3 regions of the Exiguobacterium sp. UBA6309 genome follow, and region 1 is predicted to be linked to each of the others. Evidence: riboswitches for the same ligand, from Rfam matches in the RefSeq annotation. Region 1 holds a riboswitch; each other region holds the start of a gene.

Evidence for each region. Region 1 has a riboswitch for lysine ahead of B3M90_RS04015 (amino acid permease). Riboswitches for the same ligand answer to the same signal wherever they lie in the genome.
Region 2: another riboswitch for lysine. It lies ahead of B3M90_RS05890 (Na+/H+ antiporter NhaC family protein); the one in region 1 lies ahead of B3M90_RS04015 (amino acid permease).
Region 3: another riboswitch for lysine. It lies ahead of B3M90_RS11045 (aspartate kinase); the one in region 1 lies ahead of B3M90_RS04015 (amino acid permease).

What each region holds. Positions count from the first base shown of each region.
Region 1 covers NZ_DJTL01000015.1:24,108-28,399, forward strand. Annotated here, with positions in the region: gene B3M90_RS04005 (diguanylate cyclase) at 1-552, opposite strand, end outside; gene B3M90_RS04010 (MarR family winged helix-turn-helix transcriptional regulator) at 689-1,144, opposite strand; lysine riboswitch at 1,310-1,498, shown strand; gene B3M90_RS04015 (amino acid permease) at 1,630-3,111, shown strand; gene B3M90_RS04020 (solute:sodium symporter family transporter) at 3,661-4,292, shown strand, end outside.
Region 2 covers NZ_DJTL01000020.1:80,708-84,999, reverse strand. Annotated here, with positions in the region: gene B3M90_RS05905 (methyltransferase) at 1-188, opposite strand, end outside; gene B3M90_RS05900 (heme oxygenase) at 277-597, shown strand; gene B3M90_RS05895 (hypothetical protein) at 722-1,459, shown strand; lysine riboswitch at 1,552-1,730, shown strand; gene B3M90_RS05890 (Na+/H+ antiporter NhaC family protein) at 1,842-3,425, shown strand; gene htpG (molecular chaperone HtpG) at 3,491-4,292, opposite strand, start outside.
Region 3 covers NZ_DJTL01000032.1:21,602-25,893, forward strand. Annotated here, with positions in the region: gene argH (argininosuccinate lyase) at 1-1,124, shown strand, start outside; lysine riboswitch at 1,195-1,372, shown strand; gene B3M90_RS11045 (aspartate kinase) at 1,485-2,684, shown strand; gene B3M90_RS11050 (aspartate-semialdehyde dehydrogenase) at 2,698-3,690, shown strand; gene dapA (4-hydroxy-tetrahydrodipicolinate synthase) at 3,708-4,292, shown strand, end outside.

The DNA.
Region 1 (4,292 bases):
GCGTAATTCCGTCAGCAGTCGAAAAGCAACAAAGCCAGCTAATAGATTAAAGAAGATATAAGCGATTGAAATTTTAAAGAATGTCGACCAACTGTTTGTCAGGATATAGATGGCAGGTAACGAATAGAGAACACCAATTGACACCAATAATTGAAAATGGCGTGTCGAGACATGAACGAATCGACGTACGATTCCGATCGTCGTAATGATTAAGACGATAATCAGTGTGGACAGATAAAAACCCTCCATTTGATCGACGGGTGTCAAAAAGTAACGTGTCCCGATGATCATTATACCGGCGACGATGGCGCTCGGGAAACCACCGAATAGCATAGCGATCGCGACTGGGATGATTCGTAAATCCACACGGGCGACATCGATCTGAATGCCATTGAATATCAACAAAACTGCAGTCAGACCACAGACACTTCCCAATATGAGGCGTGTACTCCAGCTGGAATTCAGCGAAATACGTGGTCGATTCCGAAATGGTAAGAATAAGAGAGTAATCGTCGTGAACAGTAGACAAAAGTTAATGATGAATTGATTCATGATGGACAACAAATCCTCCCAACTCCCCAGCTAACAGATTTCCATATATATACTCCAGTATACTCATCTAGGTAACGGTTAGACAGAGGTAAATGTTTAGATAAAACATAAAAAACGGTAGAAAATCTACCGTTTTTTATGAAGACGAAGTGAGCGTATCCTCATCCATCGTCAGTAAAATCTTATCGAAGACGCGAATCATCGTTTCCAGTTCTTCTTCTGTTAAAGTTCCGAAGCGATCTTGTAAATAGTTTCTTCGGACGACCTCGAGTTCCCGAAAAGCACGCTCTCCGTCATCCGTCAAAGCAAGGACAATCGAGCGACGATCTTCCGTCGAACGCGTCCGTGTGACATATCCTTGTTTATAGAGCTTATCCGTTAAAGCAGTGACTTGACTCGTCGCCAGCTCAAATTGTTCCGCAAGAAGTGTCGGACGCTGGGGACCGTTTTCTGAAAGACTCCGTAAGATGAAAAATTCGCTTCGGGTTGCTGTTCCTTCAAACAGTCGATTAAGTTCACGTCGCAGGGTACGAAGAATGACACGCATTTGTTCCTCGAGTCGGTAAGTCAGCAAATCACGTTCCTGTGGCATGCAAGCAGCATCCTTTCTCTCAGTGGACTTCTATCATTTAGTGTACTAAACATATCGGATTTTTACCATCTACTACCCCAGATTCAAAAAAGGCAATTGACAATTTCGTGGCGGTTTGTGTAATATGGCGTAGTAATAACTAATTTAATTCAGTTCTCACTCAACCAGTGGGATGGAGGTTGCAGTTCTTAAGAGTACGGTTATGGATGTCGTCAAGCGACAAATGAAGTGACCTGAAAGGAAGAATTGCCGAAATCAATCATCGCTTTGAAGATGATCGATTGGGATTAGGTCGAATAGGTCTAATACTGTCACAAGTCGGGTATCACTCACTTGTGGAGAGCTATCTTTCACGACGGTAGAATGAGGCGCATTCATTTTATTATGTTGCGTTCTCATCTTCCATCTGGAAGATGAGGGCGCTTTTTGTTTTTTCATTCAAAAAGTGTCCTCTCAAAAAATCTAAACAGAGAGAAGCGAACGAAATGAACAAACTAGATGTGAAACAAACAACAGATTCGACAGCCGAAGGATTAAAACGTGGATTACAAGCCCGTCATATGTCGATGATCGCCATCGGTGGGGCAATCGGAACAGGACTTTTCATCGCGTCCGGTGCTTCCGTTGCAGCAGCAGGACCAGGTGGTGCACTTATATCGTATGCAATCGTTGGTCTGATGGTCTATTTCCTAATGACAAGTCTTGGCGAAATGGCGGCTTATATGCCTGTCGCCGGATCCTTCTCGACATACGGGACAAAATTCGTCGATCCCTCATTCGGCTTTGCCCTCGGCTGGAACTACTGGTACAACTGGGCGGTCACGATCGCAGTTGAGCTCGTTGCAGCACAAATCGTTATGACGTATTGGTTCCCGGACGTTCCTGGATTTTACTTCAGTGCCTTATTCCTTTTACTCATGATCGGCTTGAACTACTTCTCCGTTAAAGGTTTTGGGGAAGCGGAGTATTGGTTCGCCATGATTAAAGTCGTCACTGTCATCGTCTTCTTAGTCGTCGGTGTTGCGATGATTTTCGGTGTCTTTACATCGGAGCCACCAGTTGGCTTTAAAAACTTTGCTCTCGGGGATGCGCCGTTCGTCGGTGGTATTCCTGCCGTCATCGGAATCATCCTCGTTGCTGGATTTAGTTTCCAAGGAACGGAGCTAGTCGGGATTGCCGCAGGTGAATCGGAAAATCCGAAAAAAAACGTTCCAAAAGCAGTCAAACAAGTCTTCTGGCGCATTTTACTCTTCTACATCCTTGCGATTTTCGTCATCGGGATGCTCATTCCGTATACGAGCCCGAACTTGGTTTCCAATGACATCACGGACATTGCCGTTAGTCCGTTTACGCTCGTCTTTGAAAAAGCAGGTCTTGCGTTCTCGGCAGCACTCATGAACGCCGTCATCTTGACATCTGTTCTATCTGCCGGTAACTCAGGTATGTATGCTTCCACACGGATGCTGTATACACTTGCTCGTCAAGGAGATGCACCAAAGTTCTTTGCAAAAGTGTCGAAAAATGGGGTACCGCGTAACGCCTTGCTTGCAACAGGAGCAATCGGTGCGCTCTGTTTCTTAACATCGATGTTTGGTGGACAAGTCTATCTGTGGTTACTCAATGCTTCAGGTATGACAGGATTCATCGCGTGGCTCGGAATTGCGATCAGTCACTATCGTTTCCGTAAAGGATTCCTTGCACAAGGTCATTCGTTGAAAGATTTACCTTACGTTGCACCAGCGTTCCCGTTCGGTCCGCTGTTTGCATTCGGTCTTTGTTTCCTTGTCATCGTTGGTCAAAACTATGCAGCATTCCTTGCTGATCAAATTGATTGGGTCGGGATTGCCGCGACATATGTCGGAATTCCGTTGTTCCTTGCCTTTTGGTTAGGACACAAATTTAAAAACCGGACGTCGATTGTTCGTTACGAAGAGATGGACTTCCCAGAACATCCACGTCAATCATAATGTGTGAACCACCTTCTATAAATGAAGGTAATTGAGATTGAAGACAAAGTGCAATTTTTCTCTGATGAGTCTGATGAGGAAGATTGCGCTTTTTTGTTCGTTTCGAATCGTTTTCCTGGGACAAGCATCGCGCCGCTTCGCTTCGCTGCAGGGTCGCTCTTGCTTGTTTTTCCCTAGGAAGCGATGTCGAGTGAACAAAACGCTTCTCTGATTCTCTTTCCGGGTATAAAGAAGAATGACACGTTACACGCCACTCCTACAGGAAAAAGCGCAATTTTGCGCTGTCAGAGACAAACAAGACCCGTTTTCCTGCTCGAATAGAGCGGGAAAACTGGCTTGTGTCTCGCCTGAGGAAAGGGCGTGAAGACGAGTCATTTTTGAGTCAGCCCATTTTTCTGCAATCGGAACCACCTTCTATAAATGAAGGTGGTTTTTTATTCCTTTAAATAAAAACGTTTTCTAAAATATAGTTTTGAAAAAATATAAAAAAGGAATCAATGAATACATATTCATAAAAAGAAAATATGAATAAAGAATAGGGGGAGACGCATGACTACATCTGAATTATTTTTCACATTAGGTTCTGCAGCGTTTTTCATGTTGTTCGTTGCCTACATATCCTACCGATTGACGCGTGGGAAAACACAAGGCGTCGATGAATACTTCTTAGCGGGGCGAGGATTAAGCGGTGTGTTCATTGCCGGTTCGCTACTGCTGACGAATTTGTCGGCAGAACAGTTAATTGGACTAAATGGACAATCTTTCATGGGAAACATGTCGAGTATGGCGTGGGAAGTCACGGCGGGATTTGCTGCCATCATCATGGCGATTTATCTACTCCCGAAGTTTCTCGGGCTTGGTATCTCGACGTTACCGGAATACTTAAGTCACCGGTATGATGAGACGGTTCGCCGGATGACAGTCTTACTCTTTTTACTCGGATATATGTGCGTCACGATCCCTTCAATGCTGTACTCAGGTGGGATTGCTGTCTTGCAGTTGTTCGATGTCCCTGAGTTGTTCGGCCTCAGCTATACGCAGTCCCTCTGGTTAGTCGTTTGGGTCGTCGGGATCATCGGAGCGATTTATGCGATTTTTGGAGGACTCCGTGCGGTGGCTGTCTCCGATACGCTGAATGGGATCGGACTCGTCTTCGTTGGATTCCTAGTTCCGGTGCTTGG
Region 2 (4,292 bases), on a different contig from region 1:
AAACGCCCTTTCCCACACCCGAAATCGATGACAGTATCCTCTTTTTGAAACGGATAGGTTTCGCATAATTCGCCGAGTGCCGCATAAGGCGTCGGTTCATAGCGATTGTAGTGACTAAACACACCATAAAGGTGTTGCATCTCAATGGTCTCAATTCGTAATCGTTGATCATATTCCTGTTCATTCATCTCTTTTGTTCCTTCTTTCCGGCATTCTTTCCCTCATCGTACTATACTGAAGAAGTACGTTGCTCGTTTTTTGAAAGGGGATTTTATGATGATCGTCGTTACGAACCGGATTAAAGTCAAAAAAGGGATGGCTGCAGCTCTCGCTCCTCGTTTTACGCGTCCAAGTGGACTCGATACGATGGACGGATTCATCCGCGTCGAGGTCTTATTGACGCAAAATATCGAAGAACACGATGAAATGAACGTCAACATGTACTGGGAAGACATGAAGAGTTTTCAAGCATGGCGGGAGAGTGACGATTTTAAAGCGTCACATAGTCGACCTGCGAGTAGTGAGGCAGGAGAATCGCCAATGCTCGGCAGCGAGATTCTGACTTATGAAGTCGCTTCGGTCAAAGAACGCGCATGATGCACGAAAAGGACTCGTATCGAGTCCTTTTTTATATACCTATATACAAATAGTGAAAGGGTCGAATTGTCACAAATGGTATTATTTGTTATCATAGTGCCATTACAGAGAGAGAGGGTCCTTCATGAATTCATTAACTATATTTGAACAAGCCATTCGTAGCTTACCTGACGATCGTACGTTACGACGTGATGAATTATGGACGGACGATTTTTTATTGCAACAGGAGAACGAGCTGAACGTCTATTACTCTCCGATTGGCGAATATGTCAATACTGAAGCAAAAGTCGTCATCATCGGGATCACACCAGGTTTTGAACAGATGCGAATCGCTTTCGAAGAAGCGACGGATGCCCTCCATCATGGTGTTTCATTAGAAGAGACGGCACGCCTCGTCAAATATACAGCAAGCTTTGCTGGAACGATGCGACGTAATCTCGTCCAGATGCTTGATACACTCGAGCTTCCAGCATTACTCGGAATTGAGACGGCTACTAGCTTATTCCATCAACATCAGAAATTATTGCATCCAACGTCACTGTTAAAGCAACCCGTCTTTTATCGCGAAAAAAATTACTCGGGTCATCAACCGAAGATCAATCGTAGCCCTTTATTGAGGCACTACGCGGAAGAACACTTCGTCGCTGAGATCAATCAGTTACAAAAAACAGCGTTATTAATTCCACTCGGTCGGGTCGTCGAGACGCAAGTCCGTGGATTGATTCATGATGGACGAATCGAACAGCATCAGCTTCTTTCCGGATTCCCCCACCCATCTGGCGCGAACGGTCATCGAAAAAAACAATTCGAGGAAAACCAAGCCTATTTGATGAAACAGCTCATTCAACATTTTGCTGAATAAACAACTTTATCTTAAATTATCAGAATATATGGTTGAATCGCTTCTGAAATACATGATAAAGTGTCCATAAGAACAGAATATGACTATTCTATCGATGAGGTAGAGGCGCGATTTCAATCAGTACTTGGTCCGAGGATGACAACGAAGACGACTACAGGAAAGGTGACATCGCCGAAATGACAGTATGTGTCGAGCATATCGTCGTTGGTCGATTCGGGAAACACCCGATCGATTGCCATACATAACAATTGTATGGAGCGCTCCAATTCGGCTAAGAAAGACGCATCCAGCGAGGGTGTCGGCTTTGTTGCCGGTGCCCTTGCTTTTTTTGTGCCGCGGGGTCTCATCTTTAAGCTATTTATTAAAGAGGAGGATATTTTTCATGGTCAACTATTCAGATTCCATCATTGCCCTTGTACCTGCTTTACTAGCTATCTTATTAGCCATCTTTACCCGAAAGGTCGTTCTTTCGTTAGGTGTCGGCATTCTCGTCGGTGCCCTGTTACTCCACCGTTTTAATCCGATCGATACGGTAACCTATCTCGGCAAGAACATCTTCAGTCTCTTTTGGGCAGACGGTGCCTTGAACGAGTGGAACGTCTTATTGCTTGTCTTCTTGTTATTGCTCGGCGTCCTTTCCACGCTCATTCAGACATCAGGTGGCGCTCGTGCCTTCGGTGAATGGGCTTCTACTCACGTCAAGACAGCGCGTGGTGCACGCTTAGTTGCCTTCGGACTCGGTATCTTGATTTTCATCGATGATTACTTCAACAGTCTCGCTGTCGGCAACGTCAGTCGTCCGTTAACGGATCGCCGTGGTGTCTCACGTGCGAAGCTTGCCTATCTGATTGACTCAACAGCTGCGCCTGTTTGTGTCATCAGTCCGCTTTCGAGTTGGGGCGCATTCATCATCTCCATCATCGCCGGTATCTTAACGACGCACTCGATTACGGATTACTCAGCGTTTAGTGCTTTCATGATGATCGTTCCAATGAACTTCTATGCGATTTTCGCGTTACTTTTAACACTTTACATCGCTTACTCTGGCGTCTCTGTCGGACCGATGAAACAGCATGAACGCCGTGCCGCGAATGGTGAACTTTTTGATGCGTCAAAAGGAACACCGATGGGGATGGCAAAAGAGGTCAACGAACATACGAACGGAAAAGTCCGGGATCTCGTCGTTCCGATCGTCGTTCTCGTCATTGCTACGATCAGTGCGTTGCTCGGAACAGGTGCTCAGGCACTTGCAGCCGACAATCGCCCGTTTACTTTAATTGGAGCATTTGAGGCAACAGACGTCACACGTTCACTCGTCGCAGGTGTCGTCATCAGTTTAATCGTTGCTTTCCTGATGCTGATCGGACGGAAAATTCCGGGCCGCGATTACCGTGCAAGCATCGTTGCTGGTATGCGTTCGATGTGGCCAGCAGTCGTGATTCTGTTATTTGCTTGGACGATCATCGCTGTTATCGGTGATATGAAAACAGGCGATTATCTCGCAAGCTTCATCAGCAACTCGATTTCTGCTTCGTACTTGCCGTTCTTATTATTCTTGATTGCCGGCTTGATGGCATTCTCGACAGGAACAAGTTGGGGCACATTCGGGATCATGTTGCCAATCGGTGCGGATCTCGTCATGGCTGTCGATGCTTCACTCTTGTTACCGACGCTTGCTGCTGTTCTTGCTGGATCTGTCTTCGGTGACCATTGTTCACCGATTTCCGATACGACGATCCTCAGTTCGACAGGGGCTGGATCCCATCATATCGATCACGTTACGACACAATTACCATATGCGCTAGTCGGTGCCGTCACTGCGGCAGTCGGTTATTTAGTCATCGGTTTCACGGAGTCTTCGGTCTTCGGTTTCATCGGAGCTCTTGTCACATTCGTACTCTTTGTCGTCGTCTTGAACGTTCTCTCGAAAAAAGGCGAAACCGCTTCGGATTTACAAACGGATTGATGAAACACTTTACGTAAAAAGGCATTGGATGCGCGCATCCAATGCCTTTTTTATATCTATTCGTTTCACACCATCAATAAACACACATCATTCGCGAACGCTACTGGATCCTCGAGTGGGAGTCCTTCGACAAGCAATGCTTGTTGATACATTAGTTTTGTATAGCGCTCGAATTTTGAACGATCGTTTTGATACGCCGTTTCAAGAGACTCGAACACTGCGTGTGACGGATTCAATTCAAGAATCTTGACCGCTTCTACCCCTTCATTATTCGGCATCGCCTTCAGAATTTTCTCCATCTCGATCGAGACAGCGCCGTCCGTCGCAAAGCAGACAGGATGCGATTTTAGACGTGTTGAGGCTTTGACTTCCTTGACTTGCCCACTTAGCACTTCCTGCATGGCTTGGAACATCTCTGCTTGTGCGTCCGTCGTCTCCGCTTCCTCCGCTTCAATCCCTAAATCGCTACTCGTGACCGACTTGAACGTCTTCTCGTTGTACGTCACGAGCATCTGGATCGCGAACTCATCGATCTCTTCCGTGAAGTACAAGATATCATACCCTTTATCACGGACGAGCTCGGATTGTGGTAATTTATCCAGACGATTCGTACTCTCACCAGCGGCGTAGTAAATATGTGCCTGATCTTCCGGCATCGCTGCGACGTATTCTGCGAGTGTGATCAACTTCTTTTCCTTCGCCGAGTAGAAGAGGACCAGATCCTGCACCTGTTCTTTATGCATGCCATAATCATTATACATACCGAACTTCAGCTGGCGTCCGAACGCTTGATAGAATGTTTCGTACTTCGTGCGATCCTCGCGCAGGAGGGCTTCGAGTTGTGTCTTGATCTTACTTTGGATATTT
Region 3 (4,292 bases), on a different contig from region 1:
ATATGAATCTTGAGCGTTTGTTGACGGAACAGATCGGTCCAGTTGCAGGGAAACTGCATACGGCACGGAGCCGAAACGATCAAGTCGCAACCGATTTACATCTATGGCTGGAGCAGCATGTCGAAGCGTTGACGACGGCATTGCGCGAGCTCCAATCGGTCATCACGGAACAAGCTGAGCAACATATCGAGACGGTTATGCCGGGGTATACGCATTTGCAACGGGCACAACCAATCTCGCTTGCGCATCACTTGCTCGCTTATTTCTGGATGTTCGAACGCGATGTCGAACGATTGACGGATAATCAAAAACGGATCCGAAAATCACCACTCGGAGCGGGGGCGCTCGCGGGGACCACGTTCCCGATCGACCGTTTCCGTTCTGCCGAGTTGCTCGGTTTTGAGTCGGTTTATCCGAACAGTCTCGATGCTGTCTCCGATCGCGACTTCGTCATCGAATACCTCGGGATCGCCTCGACCGTCATGATGCATCTCTCGCGTTTTTGTGAGGAAATCATCATCTGGGCGTCGCAAGAATTCAGCTTCATCGAGTTATCCGATGCCTTCTCGACAGGCTCGAGCATGATGCCACAAAAGAAAAATCCTGATTTCGCTGAGTTGATTCGTGGAAAAACGGGGCGCGTCTACGGCAACCTGATGGGCTTCTTGACGACGATGAAGGCATTACCACTCGCTTACAATAAAGACATGCAAGAGGATAAGGAAGGAGTCTTCGATACAGCAGATACCGTTCTCAAGTCCGTTCAAATCTTCACCGGAATGATTGAATCCGCGACGTTTAAGACCGAAGCGCTCAAGAAGGCGACAATGCAAGACTTCTCGAATGCAACGGAACTCGCCGACTACCTTGTGACGAAAGGCATACCATTCCGCGAAGCACACGAAATCGTCGGGAAAGCCGTCCTCTACTGTGTGCAAAACGGTTGTTTCCTGAAGGACTTGAGTCTCGAAACGTATCAAAGGTTCCATCCAGACATCACAGAAGACGTTTATCCGCTCCTCGATCCGGTTCAAGCAGTGGCACGCCGGACAAGCTACGGCGGTACAGGGTTTGCTGCCGTGTCGAAGCAACTCGAACTCGCGAAGCAGCATCTTGCGACTTGACGGATTTTGAAAAAAATTAGTCAAATAACTGGATTTAACAAAAGATGTCTGCTATAACTGTAACTAACAACCGACAGATAGAGGCGCGGATGACATGAGTAGCATCATTCTTGAAGGCAAGCATGCTGAATGATGTGAAAGGGGAAGTCCGCCGAAGTGAACGAGAAGATGCTTCTTCTCATTTGCTGGTACAACGGTTAAGATCCGTTGTACTGCCGAAACCGATGTTTCGGAGCGCTATCTTACGTAAAAGAACGAATGACTTTGTCTTCGTTTGTCCGATCGTGATAACGACGGGCCGTAGGAACGCTCCTACCGGCCCGTCGTTTTTTTCTGTATCGGGACAAAGGAGATAGGATTGTGACAACTGTACTTAAATTTGGTGGAAGCTCGGTTGCGACTGTCGAACAGATTCAGTCTATTGCGAATTATTTGAAGAGTCGCGCAGCCGAAGGTGAAAAACTCGTCGTTGTCGTTTCGGCGATGGGCAAGATGACAGATTCTTTGATCGCTCAGGCGCAAGCCATCACGGATCGCCCTGAGCGGCGAGAACTCGATCGTCTGCTTGCCATCGGAGAAGAACAGACGATTTCATTACTCAGCATCGCCCTCAACTCACTCGGCGTCAAAGCGTTATCGCAAACAGGCGCACAAGCGGGAATCAGCACGATGGGATTGCATACGAAAAGTAAGATCAAACAGATTGATGGAGATCTATTACGACAAAAACTCGAAACGTACGATGTCGTCATCGTCGCCGGATTCCAAGGTGTCAACGAACTCGGTGATGTGACGACGCTCGGACGGGGTGGATCGGATACAACGGCTGTTGCCCTTGCGGCAGTCCTTGATAAACGGTGTGAAATCTACACGGATGTCGACGGTGTCTATACGGCTGATCCACGAATCCATGCCACTGCTCAACCGATTCCGCACATCTCATATGATGAGATGATGGAGATGAGCGCCCTCGGGTCGAAGGTCATGGAAATGCGGAGTGTCGAACTAGGAAAAAAATACGGCGTACACATCTTCGTCGGGAAAACACTTGAATCGAAAAGGGGAACATGGATCATGGAAGCGACGGAAACAATGGAACAAAAAGCGGTCACGAGTGTCAGTGTGACGAAGAACGTCTTGACGGTATCAATCAAACACGTACCGCAAACGAACGCAGCAGTAGCCGATATCTTCGAACTCTTATCGAACCGCCACGTCAACATCGACATGATCAGTCAAACGACGTTTGACAGTGACATCTTCCTATCGTTCTCCTGTCCACTCGACGAGGAAGAGTTCCTCGATGAAGCATTGAAAGACATCATGGATCGCTTCACGACAGTCAAGGTCGACCGCCACGATCAGCACGCGAAGTTATCTGTCGTCGGAATCGGGATGCGGGATGCAACAGGTGTTGCCTCAAAGTTGTTCGCGATCTTCCGAGCGGAGAATATCCCGTTCTATCAAGTCACGACATCAGAAATCAGCATTTCGTACACGATTGCACAAGCAGACATTGAACGGACGGTTGCAGCGATTGCAAACGCGTTCGAGTTATAAGGAGGAAAACAGCATGTATCATGTAGCCGTCATCGGAGCAACCGGCGCCGTCGGTCAAAAAATGTTACAAGTACTCGCAGAACTGGACTTCCCGGTCAGCCGCCTGTCCGCTTACGCTTCTGCTCGTTCAGCAGGGAACACGGTGCAGTTCAAGGGAGAAGATATTACGATCCAAGCGCTGACGCCAAACATCACGGAAGACGGGATCGATGTCGCGTTGTTCGCAGCAGGCGGAACGATCAGTGAGCAATATGCCCCATTACTAGCTGAAAACGGAACACTCGTCGTTGATAATTCAAGTGCCTTCCGGATGCAGGAGACGATTCCACTCGTCGTGCCAGAAGTCAATCCGCAAGCGATTCAAGCGACAGACCGCTTAATTGCGAATCCGAACTGTTCGACGATTCAATCCGTCGTCGCTTTAGCACCGCTCCAGTCACTGGGATTCGAACGGATCAACTATACGACGTATCAGGCCGTATCCGGTTCCGGTCAAAAAGGAATCGAGGATCTGGCACGCGGGGCACGCGGAGAAGAGCCCGTCAATTATCCGCATCCGATTCACGATAACATCTTGCCGCATATCGATGTGTTCCTTGAGAACGGTTATACGAAAGAAGAGCAGAAGATGATTGATGAAACACGGAAAATCTTCAATCTTCCAGCATTGCCTGTCAGTGCGACATGTGTCCGGGTTCCAGTCACGAACTCTCACTCGGTTGCAATCAACGTCACGTTTACACAACCGACGACGGTTGCAGCGATCCGTGAAGCACTGGAAGGCGCACCGGGCGTCGTCCTCATCGATGATGTCGCGAATACGCGTTATCCGATGCCACTTGACGCAAGCGGGACGGACGACGTCTACGTCGGTCGGATTCGACAAGATGATAGTCTCGCGAACACGTTCCATCTCTGGTGTGTAGCCGACAACATTCGAAAAGGTGCCGCGTCAAACGCCGTACAAGTCGCACGCCAAGCAATCGAACAGTCGATTCATTCATAAAAAAGGAGGAGTTCTTCATGTTCAAAGGAGCAGGTACAGCGCTCGTCACACCATTTAATGAAGCAGGCGAGTTGGATTTACACGTATTCGAACGCTTGATCGAGCAACAACTCGCAGCGGGGATTCAGGCACTTGTCGTCGGAGGAACGACAGGAGAAGGTTCGACACTGACAAACACGGAATTCGAACAGCTATTGACGACTGCCGTTCAAGTCACGGCAGGACGAGTACCCGTCATTGCCGGAACGGGTTCGAACAACACGGCAGTAACAATCGAGAAGACATTACTCGCAGAACGCCTCGGTGCGGATGCAGCGATGCTCGTCACACCGTACTACAATAAAACATCACAAGCCGGTCTCGTCGCGCACTTCACGGCGGTCGCTGATGCAACCGAGTTACCAATCATGCTGTACAACGTTCCGTCGCGGACTGGTGTTGCGATCGCAGTCGAAACCGCAGTGACATTGGCACGTCATCCACGCATCCAAGCGTTTAAGGAAGCGAGTGGAGACGTCAGCTTCATGGGCGAACTGATGGCGGCAATTCCGGAAGACTTCGCGGTATTCTGTGGAAATGATGATCAAATCCTGCCGTACATG